Regions from separate parts of the Priestia sp. HNGD-A6 genome, predicted to be linked through region 1. Evidence: a T-box and tRNA genes for the amino acid it is inferred to sense, from the RefSeq annotation. Region 1 holds a T-box; the other regions hold tRNA genes.
What was found. A T-box is a leader RNA that pairs with one kind of tRNA and senses whether it is charged. The one in region 1 lies ahead of thrS (threonine--tRNA ligase), so its partner is inferred to be a tRNA-Thr.
Positions count from the first base shown of each region.

Region 1 (4,380 bases):
AAAGGTACAAACTGTTCAAGATGCCATGAATTTAGCTAAAAATGAACAGAAAGAATATCAGAACTGGACTGAGGCAAAGCAAAATAAAAAAACGGCCGGACGAAAAATTGTGCGTAAAGAAATGGTGCCAGAGTGGTTGAGCGATGAAGAAAAAGAAGAGAAAAAGCAGCCTTCAAAAGAAGCGGATGAATTTGAAGAAGAAAAACGAAAGCTACAAGAAGAGCTCAAGCAGTTAGATCAAGAGCTAAAACAAAAGCATAAAGAATAAAAAGCAGGTATGATAGAGATGAGGTGAAAAAGATGAAGCCTATCAATGATTCACTAAATCAGTTAGTGAACAAAAAGGATTTTAAAGCACGTTTAGAAGCATTAAGAAACAGTATTCTGTCTAATCCCGAAGTTAAAACGTTTCTGCAAGAGCATCGCCATGAGTTAGATGAGCAAATGGTCGACCGAGGCTTGATGAAGATGCATGAATTCATCGACCAGAGCAAATGCTGTGACAAATGCCCTTCTCTGCAAAGCTGTGTCAATATGGTGAAGGGGTATCACCCTCAGCTGGTTGTAAAAGGCCGTAATATTGATTTACAGTATGAACGCTGTCCTAGAAAAGTACAAGAAGATGAGCGAAAAGAACAAGAATCTTTTATTCAGTGTATGTACGTGCCCAAAGAAATTTTACAGGCAACGATGTCTGATATTGAAATTGAGCAGGGAAGATTTGAAGCCATTAAATTAGTAAGAGATTTTGTGCGAGAATATGAGCCAAATAAGAAAATGAAAGCTTTATATTTACACGGTTCGTTTGGTGTGGGGAAGACGTATTTTCTTGGAGCAATTGCCAATGCGTTAGCCGAAAAGAAAGTGAAATCTACGATTCTGTATGTCCCGGAGTTTTTGCGTGAGTTAAAAGGTTCGTTTCAAGATCAAAGCTTCAATGAGAAAATAGAGTATGTCAAAAAAGTACCGGTTCTTATGCTTGATGATCTCGGAGCAGAATCTGTAACGAGCTGGATGCGAGACGATGTGCTCGGAACCATTTTACAATTCCGCATGCTCGAAAATTTGCCGACATTTTTCAGCTCGAATTTAAATTTTAAAGAGCTTCAACATCATTTGACTTATACCCAACGAGGCGAGCAGGAAGAGCTCAAAGCCGCTCGTGTCATGGAACGAATTAAGTCTCTAGCCATTCCCGTTGAAATGAATGGAGAGAATAAACGAAATAGATGAGCAGGTCGTTTTACATTTCTTGTAACGACTTGCTCATTTTTTTGCATGTTGCCCCATATACATTAATAAAGCGTGTCCAAAGGGGGGCTATGAGGAATGAAAATATTCTTTAAATATGTAGAAGACGCAGTCATTGTATATGAGTCTTTATGCGCGAAGCGAAGCGCTTTATCATATGGTTCACAGTGCTTGAAGTTGGTGAATAATCAGCTTTTAGTTATTGATGAGACATACAATCGAGAGGCCATTTTACAAGACATGGTGATACCGGTATTAACGCACGTGATTTTAAAAAAGAAAGAAAAAAAGATGATGGTAAACATATTAAAAGAACAATTTTTCTATTCAGAAGAGGAAGAACAAGATTTGCTGCTTCAAATTATGAGGGGGATTATGGAAGGAGAGAGAGGCGAAATTCCGCAAAAAACATTTTCCCTTCCAAGAGAATTACTTATCCGCCAGGCTCTTCAAGACTTCTTCATTCATAATGTAACATTCACCTTTGAGTCTTTTCTCCAATTCCGTTTAAAAGAATATCAAGAGCGGCTGCGCTATTATGCTGAGCTGGCGATTGATGAATATAAGCTTGAACAAGACTATCAAATTCTTATTCATCAGCTGCGTCAAGCAGCTAATGAAAGACAGTCATCTACAGGCGATGTGTATGTAATGCATTTGAATAAAAACAAGTTTGTATTGTACGACCAAAGCAGTAGATATGTTCCGGAGCGTGAATGTGCAGCCCTAGCAGAGGCCTTTCTATCTGAACAAGAATCAGTATACATAGACTCAACTATCATCGCGCCTTTGCTGAGTTTATCTCCAGCTGCTATTCATCTGTATAGCGACCAGCATGATCATGATTTTGTTTATACCATTCAAAATATTTTTCAAGAAAAAGTGATGTTATACGAAAAAAATGAATTTCCGTTTGATCAAAAGCAAAATATAACGTGAAAGGTTGATTTCTATTTTGAAAATGAATATAATAAATGCATATTGAAAAACAGCTATATGTCACAAGTTATGATGAGGACATGAGTGTATATTTACGGTTTATAGAGAGGGAGATCTAGGCTGAAAATCTCCTAACACGGAATATATTCTTACCACCTCTAAACTTCAGTAGTAAACGAGCAGCGTCTCTAGTAATTACTGACGGAATTTCCGTTATAAAACCTCGAGCCGCTTCGGGTTATTTGGGTTATCCAAGATACGAAGAGGAAACAAGGGTGGTACCGCGTGTATACACAACTCGTCCCTTTTTATAAGGGACGAGTTTTTTGTTTTTACAAAAAGTTTATTAGTTATGTTAAAGGAGTGGAAAGTTGTGTCAGAAGTAATCAAAATGACATTTCCTGATGGAGCTGTTAAAGAGTATCCAAAAGGATCATCAACAGAAGATATTGCGGCTTCTATTAGCCCGGGATTAAAGAAAAAAGCATTAGCAGGTAAAGTAAACGGCGAGCTGCTGGATTTACGTACGCCAATCGAACAAGATGGCAGTCTTGAAATCATTACGCAAGATGCTCCTGAAGCGCTTGAAATTATGCGCCATAGTACAGCGCATTTAATGGCTCAAGCAATCAAACGTTTATACAAAGATGTAAAAGTACAGCTAGGTGTAGGCCCGGTTATCGAAAATGGGTTTTACTATGACATCGATATGGAAGAATCAATTACTCCTGAAGATTTAGGTAGAATTGAAAAAGAAATGAAAAAAATCGTTAATTCAAATATTGAAATTGAACGAAAAGAAGTTTCTCGTGAAGAAGCCATTCAACTTTTTAAAGAAGTTGGCGATGAACTAAAGCTTGAATTGATTGATGCGATTCCAGCAGGTGAAAAGGTGACGATTTACCAACAAGGCGAATTCTTTGATCTTTGCCGAGGTGTGCACGTGCCGTCAACAGGCAAAATTAAAGAGTTTAAACTATTAAGCGTAGCAGGTGCTTATTGGCGCGGAGACAGCGACAATCAAATGCTGCAGCGTATTTACGGTACAGCATTCTTTACAAAAGCAGATTTAGACGAGCATCTTCGTCTTCTTGAAGAAGCAAAAGAACGTGACCACCGTAAACTTGGTAAAGAGTTAAACTTATTTACAAATTCTCAAAAAGTAGGACAAGGTCTTCCTTTATGGCTTCCAAAAGGTGCGACGATCCGCCGTATTATCGAGCGTTATATCGTAGATAAAGAAGTAAGCCTTGGTTATCAGCACGTTTACACGCCGGTGCTTGGAAGTGTAGAACTTTACAAAACGTCTGGTCACTGGGAGCACTATCAAGATGACATGTTCCCTGCAATGGAAATGGATAACGAAGACCTGGTTCTTCGTCCAATGAACTGTCCTCATCACATGATGGTGTACAAACAAGGTATTCACAGCTATCGTGAGCTTCCAATCCGTATTGCTGAACTTGGAACAATGCACCGCTACGAAATGTCAGGAGCATTATCAGGACTTCAGCGCGTTCGAGGCATGACGTTAAATGATGCACATATCTTTGTACGTCCGGATCAAATCAAAGAAGAATTTATTCGTGTGGTTCGCTTAGTTGAAGCGGTTTATAAAGATTTTGGATTTGAAAATTATTCATTCCGTCTATCTTATCGTGATCCTGAAGATACAGAAAAATACTTCGATGATGATGCAATGTGGGAAAAAGCACAAAGCATGTTAAAAGATGCAATGGATGAGCTTGACCTCGATTATTATGAAGCTGAAGGCGAAGCGGCATTCTACGGTCCAAAACTAGATGTTCAAGTTAAAACAGCTCTTGGTAAAGAAGAGACGCTATCTACGGTTCAATTGGATTTCTTACTTCCTGAACGCTTTGATTTAACGTATGTAGGGGAAGACGGAAAACAGCATCGACCTGTTGTTATTCACCGCGGCGTGGTGTCAACAATGGAACGTTTTGTAGCTTTCTTAATCGAAGAATACAAAGGAGCTTTCCCAACGTGGTTAGCACCTGTACAAGTTCAAGTGATTCCGGTATCACCTACGGTTCACCTTGAGTATGCAAAAGAAGTGCAAGAACAGCTTCAGCTTGCGGGTATTCGTGTGGAACTTGATTCTCGCGATGAGAAAATTGGCTATAAAATCCGTGAGGCTCAAATGCAAAAAATTCCTTACATGCTTGT
Region 1 is NZ_CP138621.1:3,287,104-3,291,483, forward strand. Features, by position in the region: gene SCI76_RS16755 (replication initiation and membrane attachment family protein) at 1-268, shown strand, start outside; gene dnaI (primosomal protein DnaI) at 301-1,233, shown strand; gene ytxC (sporulation protein YtxC) at 1,330-2,190, shown strand; T-box leader at 2,251-2,499, shown strand; gene thrS (threonine--tRNA ligase) at 2,543-4,380, shown strand, end outside.

Region 2 (4,380 bases), 680 kb from region 1:
GATTTGTAGCAATTCGATATAGCCAGGTGGAAAACTTTTTACTCGTGTCATAGCTATGAATATTTACATAGGCTCGAATAAACGCTTCTTGTGCAGCGTCTTGCGCTTCTTCCCGGTTTCCTAGCATTCGATAACATAGATGAAAAAGTTTATCCTTGTGATATTCTACTATGTCAGCAAACGCATCCTGGTCACCTTTTTTTACTTTTTTTATTTTTCTTTTTAATAATAAATCCATGTAACGGTTACCTCCGCCCATTGCGGGATAGTATATATACGTGTACTTTATCATAAAGTTTCACTTATGCTTAATTATTTTAACAAAAATTTGTCAAATACGTTTAAAAAGATCGTACGTAGGTTATGTAATTAGTATAGATGAAAAGAAGAGGAGTGGAAAGCTTGACTCATACAAAAGAAAACCTTTTGAATCAAATTGAAGAATGTAGAAATAACATGGTCACTCTTGCAGCAGAAAATCCTTTATCCTCACTAACAGTGGTGAGAGTAAGCTCAGAGCTAGATGGTCTATTAAATGAATATGAAAAGTTTTTCTCTATATAAAGAAGCTCTAGAATCTGAACTAAGAGCTTCTTTTTTTTATCTTCACATATGTTTCATGTACCTTTTGGTAGGCAATAATGTTTTATACTAATTTTTCTCCTAAAAGTGAGCCCATTAATGCAACAGCTACGGTAGCTGTTTTATTCCGCTCATCTAAAATAGGATTCACTTCCACAAACTCGGCAGAAGTGATTAGCTGAGATTCTGCCAACATCTCCATAGCTAAATGACTTTCTCTGTAGCTTATTCCACCGATAACTGGCGTTCCTACTCCAGGTGCATCATGTGGATCCAGTCCATCTAAATCGAGTGATAGATGAACGCCATCTGTTTTATCACGCAAATATAAAATTGTTTCTTCCATTACTTTTGTCATACCCATTCGATCTATCTCATGCATCGTATACACTTTAATTCCTTTTTCCTTTATTAGCTCTTTTTCTCCTTCATCTAAAGAACGGGCTCCGATAATCACAATATTCTCGGGCTTGACTTTAGGGGCATAGCCACCAATTCGAGTCAATGCTTCGTCTCCTATACCTATACTTGCCGCCAATGGCATACCGTGAATATTTCCGGAAGGAGACGTATCTGCTGTATTTAAATCTCCGTGTGCATCATACCAAATTACGCCTAAATTTTTATAATGACGACTTACTCCTGCTAGTGTTCCGATAGCGATGCTGTGATCTCCCCCTAGCACTAAAGGAAACCTTTTATTTGCAATAACATCACTTACGGTCTGAGCAAGTCTTTCGCTAGCATCCGCTACAGCTTTTAAATTCTTTAAGTTTGTATTTTCATCACTATGTACTCGTTCAGCTAAGGCAATTTCAATATTCCCTTTATCTTCTACACTATATCCAATATTCTCGATGCGTTCCATAACACCTGCATATCGTATCGCACTTGGCCCCATATCGACCCCTCGGCGAGTTTGACCTAAATCCATTGGTACTCCAATAATTGAAAGCTTATTCATAATATTTCCCCCCATCACAAATGTTGCTACTCTCTTATTGTAACGGCTAAATGAGCGATGGCTCAACTCGACACTTTTTTGAATATATATACAATTCTAATTTGTAGAAACTACACAAAAAAACCTTTAAGCAAATTGCTTAAAGGTTGTACGTTTATATGTATGGTGGAGCCTAGCGGGATCGAACCGCTGACCTCCTGCGTGCAAGGCAGGCGCTCTCCCAGCTGAGCTAAGGCCCCAATATGTTTTTTTATATAGAAATGGAGCGGAAGACGAGGTTCGAACTCGCGACCCCCACCTTGGCAAGGTGGTGTTCTACCACTGAACTACTTCCGCTTATTAAAATGAGCCATGAAGGACTCGAACCTTCGACCCTCTGATTAAAAGTCAGATGCTCTACCAACTGAGCTAATGGCTCTCTATGGCTGGGCTAGCTGGATTCGAACCAACGCATGACGGAATCAAAATCCGTTGCCTTACCGCTTGGCGATAGCCCAATAAAAATGGTGGAGGGGGGCAGATTCGAACTGCCGAACCCGAAGGAGCGGATTTACAGTCCGCCGCGTTTAGCCACTTCGCTACCCCTCCGATATAAATGGTGCCGGCAAGAGGACTTGAACCCCCAACCTACTGATTACAAGTCAGTTGCTCTACCAGTTGAGCTACACCGGCACGGTGGTGGAGGATGACGGGATCGAACCGCCGACCCCCTGCTTGTAAGGCAGGTGCTCTCCCAGCTGAGCTAATCCTCCACTATTATGTAGATAAAAATAAATGGTGACCCGTACGGGATTCGAACCCGTGTTACCGCCGTGAAAGGGCGGTGTCTTAACCGCTTGACCAACGGGCCAGTTGGCTCCACAGGTAGGACTCGAACCTACGACCGATCGGTTAACAGCCGATAGCTCTACCACTGAGCTACTGTGGAATAATAATAGCCTGGCAACGTCCTACTCTCACAGGGACAAAGTCCCAACTACCATCGGCGCTAAAGAGCTTAACTTCCGTGTTCGGTATGGGAACGGGTGTGACCTCTTCGCTATCGCCACCAGACAAATTATATTATACATGATTTGATAAAGAAAGCAAGACTTTTTTGAAAAAGTTTTGTTCTCTCAAAACTAGATAACTGTTTGCTGAGTAAAGCTTACGCTTTTAAAGTTTGGTTAAGTCCTCGATCGATTAGTATCAGTCAGCTACACATGTCGCCACGCTTCCACCTCTGACCTATCAACCTGATCATCTTTCAGGGATCTTACTAGCTTGCGCTATGGGAAATCTCATCTTGAGGGGGGCTTCATGCTTAGATGCTTTCAGCACTTATCCCGTCCACACATAGCTACCCAGCGATGCCTTTGGCAAGACAACTGGTACACCAGCGGTGTGTCCATCCCGGTCCTCTCGTACTAAGGACAGCTCCTCTCAAATTTCCTACGCCCACGACGGATAGGGACCGAACTGTCTCACGACGTTCTGAACCCAGCTCGCGTACCGCTTTAATGGGCGAACAGCCCAACCCTTGGGACCGACTACAGCCCCAGGATGCGATGAGCCGACATCGAGGTGCCAAACCTCCCCGTCGATGTGGACTCTTGGGGGAGATAAGCCTGTTATCCCCGGGGTAGCTTTTATCCGTTGAGCGATGGCCCTTCCATGCGGAACCACCGGATCACTAAGCCCGACTTTCGTCCCTGCTCGACTTGTAGGTCTCGCAGTCAAGCTCCCTTGTGCCTTTACACTCTACGAATGATTTCCAACCATTCTGAGGGAACCTTTGGGCGCCTCCGTTACATTTTAGGAGGCGACCGCCCCAGTCAAACTGCCCACCTGACACTGTCTCCCGGCCCGATCAGGGCCGCGGGTTAGAATTTCAATACAGCCAGGGTAGTATCCCACCGACGCCTCCACCGAAGCTAGCGCTCCGGCTTCTCAGGCTCCTACCTATCCTGTACAAGCTGTACCAAAATTCAATATCAGGCTACAGTAAAGCTCCACGGGGTCTTTCCGTCCTGTCGCGGGTAACCTGCATCTTCACAGGTACTATAATTTCACCGAGTCTCTCGTTGAGACAGTGCCCAGATCGTTACGCCTTTCGTGCGGGTCGGAACTTACCCGACAAGGAATTTCGCTACCTTAGGACCGTTATAGTTACGGCCGCCGTTTACTGGGGCTTCGATTCAGAGCTTCTCCCAAAGGATAACCCCTCCTCTTAACCTTCCAGCACCGGGCAGGCGTCAGCCCCTATACTTCGCCTTGCGGCTTCGCAGAGACCTGTGTTTTTGCTAAACAGTCGCCTGGGCCTATTCACTGCGGCTCTCTCGGGCTATACACCCTACCAGAGCACCCCTTCTCCCGAAGTTACGGGGTCATTTTGCCGAGTTCCTTAACGAGAGTTCTCTCGATCACCTTAGGATTCTCTCCTCGCCTACCTGTGTCGGTTTGCGGTACGGGCACCTCCCGCCTCGCTAGAGGCTTTTCTTGGCAGTGTGGAATCAGGAACTTCGGTACTATAATTCCCTCGTCATCACAGCTCAGCCTTTATGATGAGCGGATTTGCCTACTCATCAGCCTAACTGCTTGAACGCGCATATCCAGCAGCGCGCTTACCCTATCCTACTGCGTCCCCCCATTACTCAAACGGCGGGGAGGTGGTACAGGAATATCAACCTGTTGGCCATCGCCTACGCTTTTCAGCCTCGGCTTAGGTCCCGACTAACCCTGAGCGGACGAGCCTTCCTCAGGAAACCTTAGGCATTCGGTGGACAAGATTCTCACTTGTCTTTCGCTACTCATACCGGCATTCTCACTTCTAAGCGCTCCACCAGTCCTTACGG
Region 2 is NZ_CP138621.1:2,605,350-2,609,729, forward strand. Features, by position in the region: gene sigW (RNA polymerase sigma factor SigW) at 1-238, opposite strand, end outside; gene SCI76_RS13120 (aspartyl-phosphate phosphatase Spo0E family protein) at 394-564, shown strand; gene rocF (arginase) at 647-1,546, opposite strand; tRNA gene SCI76_RS13130 (tRNA-Ala) at 1,710-1,785, opposite strand; tRNA gene SCI76_RS13135 (tRNA-Gly) at 1,808-1,882, opposite strand; tRNA gene SCI76_RS13140 (tRNA-Lys) at 1,892-1,964, opposite strand; tRNA gene SCI76_RS13145 (tRNA-Gln) at 1,969-2,043, opposite strand; tRNA gene SCI76_RS13150 (tRNA-Tyr) at 2,051-2,134, opposite strand; tRNA gene SCI76_RS13155 (tRNA-Thr) at 2,143-2,218, opposite strand; tRNA gene SCI76_RS13160 (tRNA-Val) at 2,223-2,298, opposite strand; tRNA gene SCI76_RS13165 (tRNA-Glu) at 2,322-2,396, opposite strand; tRNA gene SCI76_RS13170 (tRNA-Asn) at 2,400-2,474, opposite strand; rRNA gene rrf (5S ribosomal RNA) at 2,484-2,599, opposite strand; rRNA gene SCI76_RS13180 (23S ribosomal RNA) at 2,709-4,380, opposite strand, start outside.
Region 2: it encodes a tRNA-Thr, which carries the amino acid that the T-box ahead of thrS (threonine--tRNA ligase) is inferred to sense. The anticodon was not compared.

Region 3 (4,380 bases), 1.1 Mb from region 1:
CCAGCTCTTTATTCTTTAATGGATAAAAATCGTTATATAACGGATCGATAACCACTGGTTGAATAAACGTCAAAAATAGCGTAAATGGAATAGATACTAGCCACGCATACAGCCACCATCTTTTTGAAAACTTACGAATGAATGCATATAACACAGCAATCACTAAAAACATCGTGGCATAGTTCACCCAAAAATCTGTAAAAAGATCTTTCATCCATCCTTGGAAAGGTTGCGTCGTAATATGGTAAGCCGTTGAAAGCTTATAGCTAATCCAGTCCATAGGAAAAGAGTAGATCAGCAGCAGAACAGATAACCAAAATACATAAATAGCAGTTTGGAGAAGACTGAAACGGCTGACGTCTTTAGACCACTTATTCACTTTCTTAGACACACCTAACACTAAAATTAAAATAAACCCTAACCACTCATATGGAAATCGGATAAAAAAGAGCGCATCTCTAATCTTTGAATATTTTTCGGTTAACATAAGTTCTCTTGCATTCATAAACGTAGCCGGATCCACGCTGGTACCTTTTAATGATTGTGGAATAGAGGTGTCACTTATATAAAATAAATACACCCATATACAAGCTGCATATACAAGAAAAACTCCGATGGACCACAAAACAATTTTTTTCACGCATTCCCCTCCTTTTGTACAAACAGTATTCTGTTATTACTATTGTAGGTTTTTTTTCGAAATTTAGAACAAGCGTTTAGAGATGTGCTATAGGAAATGCAAATTGTGAAGAGAAAATCATAGAAAAACGAAAAACAGAGTTTATTCTTTTGTCTAAACTCTGTTTACAAACAAAAAAAGCAGTTTGCATATGCAAACTGCTTTTGAGATGACCCGTACGGGATTCGAACCCGTGTTACCGCCGTGAAAGGGCGGTGTCTTAACCGCTTGACCAACGGGCCAGTATGGCTCCACAGGTAGGACTCGAACCTACGACCGATCGGTTAACAGCCGATAGCTCTACCACTGAGCTACTGTGGAATATGGTGGGCCTAAGTGGACTCGAACCACCGACCTCACGCTTATCAGGCGTGCGCTCTAACCAGCTGAGCTATAGGCCCATTATTTGGAGCGGGTGATGAGAATCGAACTCACGACATCAGCTTGGAAGGCTGAGGTTTTACCACTAAACTACACCCGCGTTACTTAAGATGGGGCGACTGATGGGAATCGAACCCACGAATGCCGGAACCACAATCCGGTGCGTTAACCACTTCGCCACAATCGCCGTCTTAAAATGGTGGCTCGGGACGGAATCGAACCGCCGACACAAGGATTTTCAGTCCTTTGCTCTACCAACTGAGCTACCGAGCCAAACAAAATGGCGGTCCCGACGGGAATCGAACCCGCGATCTCCTGCGTGACAGGCAGGCATGTTAACCGCTACACCACGGGACCACTTTGGTTGCGGGGACAGGATTTGAACCTGCGACCTTCGGGTTATGAGCCCGACGAGCTACCGAACTGCTCCACCCCGCGATGATATGAATATGATATAAATAAATGGCGGAGGAAGAGGGATTCGAACCCCCGCGGGCTTTAACACCCCTGTCGGTTTTCAAGACCGATCCCTTCAGCCGGACTTGGGTATTCCTCCGTATATTTATAACAAATGTAACTTATATGGTAGCGGCGGAGGGAGTCGAACCCACGACCTCACGGGTATGAACCGTACGCTCTAGCCAGCTGAGCTACACCGCCATATTATTCGTTACAATTATTTAATTTCATTGGTGGAGCCTAGCGGGATCGAACCGCTGACCTCCTGCGTGCAAGGCAGGCGCTCTCCCAGCTGAGCTAAGGCCCCATAAATGGTCGGGAAGACAGGATTCGAACCTGCGACCCCTTGGTCCCAAACCAAGTGCTCTACCAAGCTGAGCTACTTCCCGTTTATGGCGCGCCCGAGAGGAGTCGAACCCCTAACCTTTTGATCCGTAGTCAAACGCTCTATCCAATTGAGCTACGGGCGCTTTATATGGAGCGGAAGACGAGGTTCGAACTCGCGACCCCCACCTTGGCAAGGTGGTGTTCTACCACTGAACTACTTCCGCTTATTAAAATGAGCCATGAAGGACTCGAACCTTCGACCCTCTGATTAAAAGTCAGATGCTCTACCAACTGAGCTAATGGCTCTCTATGGCTGGGCTAGCTGGATTCGAACCAACGCATGACGGAATCAAAATCCGTTGCCTTACCGCTTGGCGATAGCCCAATAAAATGGTGGAGGGGGGCAGATTCGAACTGCCGAACCCGAAGGAGCGGATTTACAGTCCGCCGCGTTTAGCCACTTCGCTACCCCTCCGATATAAATGGTGCCGGCAAGAGGACTTGAACCCCCAACCTACTGATTACAAGTCAGTTGCTCTACCAGTTGAGCTACACCGGCACGGTGGTGGAGGATGACGGGATCGAACCGCCGACCCCCTGCTTGTAAGGCAGGTGCTCTCCCAGCTGAGCTAATCCTCCAAATATCATACACAACATTAAATGTGTATATAAGTTTTTTACAAATGAGCCAAATAAAAAACCCCTAGACTCTTTTACAAGAGCATAAAAAGGGGTCTTATTCATTGCCTGGCAACGTCCTACTCTCACAGGGACAAAGTCCCAACTACCATTGGCGCTAAAGAGCTTAACTTCCGTGTTCGGTATGGGAACGGGTGTGACCTCTTCGCTATCGCCACCAGACAAGAGATTGCTCTCTCAAAACTAGGTAACAGTTTGCTGAGTAAAGCTTACGCTTTTAAAAGTTTGGTTAAGTCCTCGATCGATTAGTATCAGTCAGCTACACATGTCGCCACGCTTCCACCTCTGACCTATCAACCTGATCATCTTTCAGGGATCTTACTAGCTTGCGCTATGGGAAATCTCATCTTGAGGGGGGCTTCATGCTTAGATGCTTTCAGCACTTATCCCGTCCACACATAGCTACCCAGCGATGCCTTTGGCAAGACAACTGGTACACCAGCGGTGTGTCCATCCCGGTCCTCTCGTACTAAGGACAGCTCCTCTCAAATTTCCTACGCCCACGACGGATAGGGACCGAACTGTCTCACGACGTTCTGAACCCAGCTCGCGTACCGCTTTAATGGGCGAACAGCCCAACCCTTGGGACCGACTACAGCCCCAGGATGCGATGAGCCGACATCGAGGTGCCAAACCTCCCCGTCGATGTGGACTCTTGGGGGAGATAAGCCTGTTATCCCCGGGGTAGCTTTTATCCGTTGAGCGATGGCCCTTCCATGCGGAACCACCGGATCACTAAGCCCGACTTTCGTCCCTGCTCGACTTGTAGGTCTCGCAGTCAAGCTCCCTTGTGCCTTTACACTCTACGAATGATTTCCAACCATTCTGAGGGAACCTTTGGGCGCCTCCGTTACATTTTAGGAGGCGACCGCCCCAGTCAAACTGCCCACCTGACACTGTCTCCCGGCCCGATCAGGGCCGCGGGTTAGAATTTCAATACAGCCAGGGTAGTATCCCACCGACGCCTCCACCGAAGCTAGCGCTCCGGCTTCTCAGGCTCCTACCTATCCTGTACAAGCTGTACCAAAATTCAATATCAGGCTACAGTAAAGCTCCACGGGGTCTTTCCGTCCTGTCGCGGGTAACCTGCATCTTCACAGGTACTATAATTTCACCGAGTCTCTCGTTGAGACAGTGCCCAGATCGTTACGCCTTTCGTGCGGGTCGGAACTTACCCGACAAGGAATTTCGCTACCTTAGGACCGTTATAGTTACGGCCGCCGTTTACTGGGGCTTCGATTCAGAGCTTCTCCCAAAGGATAACCCCTCCTCTTAACCTTCCAGCACCGGGCAGGCGTCAGCCCCTATACTTCGCCTTGCGGCTTCGCAGAGACCTGTGTTTTTGCTAAACAGTCGCCTAGGCCTATTCACTGCGGCTCTCTCGGGCTATACACCCTACCAGAGCACCCCTTCTCCCGAAGTTACGGGGTCATTTTGCCGAGTTCCTTAACGAGAGTTCTCTCGATCACCTTAGGATTCTCTCCTCGCCTACCTGTGTCGGTTTGCGGTACGGGCACCTCCCGCCTCGCTAGAGGCTTTTCTTGGCAGTGTGGAATCAGGAACTTCGGTACTATAATTCCCTCGTCATCACAGCTCAGCCTTTATGATGAGCGGATTTGCCTACTCATCAGCCTAACTGCTTGAACGCGCATATCCAGCAGCGCGCTTACCCTATCCTACTGCGTCCCCCCATTACTCAAACGGCGGGGAGGTGGTACAGGAATATCAACCTGTTGGCCATCGCCTACGCTTTTCAGCCTCGGCTTAGGTCCCGACTAACCCTGAGCGGACGAGCCTTCCTCAGGAAACCTTAGGCATTCGGTGGACAAGATTCT
Region 3 is NZ_CP138621.1:2,172,614-2,176,993, forward strand. Features, by position in the region: gene SCI76_RS10860 (M48 family metallopeptidase) at 1-640, opposite strand, end outside; tRNA gene SCI76_RS10865 (tRNA-Glu) at 850-921, opposite strand; tRNA gene SCI76_RS10870 (tRNA-Asn) at 926-1,000, opposite strand; tRNA gene SCI76_RS10875 (tRNA-Ile) at 1,004-1,080, opposite strand; tRNA gene SCI76_RS10880 (tRNA-Gly) at 1,087-1,160, opposite strand; tRNA gene SCI76_RS10885 (tRNA-His) at 1,172-1,247, opposite strand; tRNA gene SCI76_RS10890 (tRNA-Phe) at 1,258-1,333, opposite strand; tRNA gene SCI76_RS10895 (tRNA-Asp) at 1,342-1,417, opposite strand; tRNA gene SCI76_RS10900 (tRNA-Met) at 1,422-1,498, opposite strand; tRNA gene SCI76_RS10905 (tRNA-Ser) at 1,524-1,616, opposite strand; tRNA gene SCI76_RS10910 (tRNA-Met) at 1,644-1,720, opposite strand; tRNA gene SCI76_RS10915 (tRNA-Ala) at 1,751-1,826, opposite strand; tRNA gene SCI76_RS10920 (tRNA-Pro) at 1,832-1,908, opposite strand; tRNA gene SCI76_RS10925 (tRNA-Arg) at 1,913-1,989, opposite strand; tRNA gene SCI76_RS10930 (tRNA-Gly) at 1,996-2,070, opposite strand; tRNA gene SCI76_RS10935 (tRNA-Lys) at 2,080-2,152, opposite strand; tRNA gene SCI76_RS10940 (tRNA-Gln) at 2,157-2,231, opposite strand; tRNA gene SCI76_RS10945 (tRNA-Tyr) at 2,238-2,321, opposite strand; tRNA gene SCI76_RS10950 (tRNA-Thr) at 2,330-2,405, opposite strand; tRNA gene SCI76_RS10955 (tRNA-Val) at 2,410-2,485, opposite strand; rRNA gene rrf (5S ribosomal RNA) at 2,592-2,707, opposite strand; rRNA gene SCI76_RS10965 (23S ribosomal RNA) at 2,771-4,380, opposite strand, start outside.
Region 3: it encodes a tRNA-Thr, which carries the amino acid that the T-box ahead of thrS (threonine--tRNA ligase) is inferred to sense. The anticodon was not compared.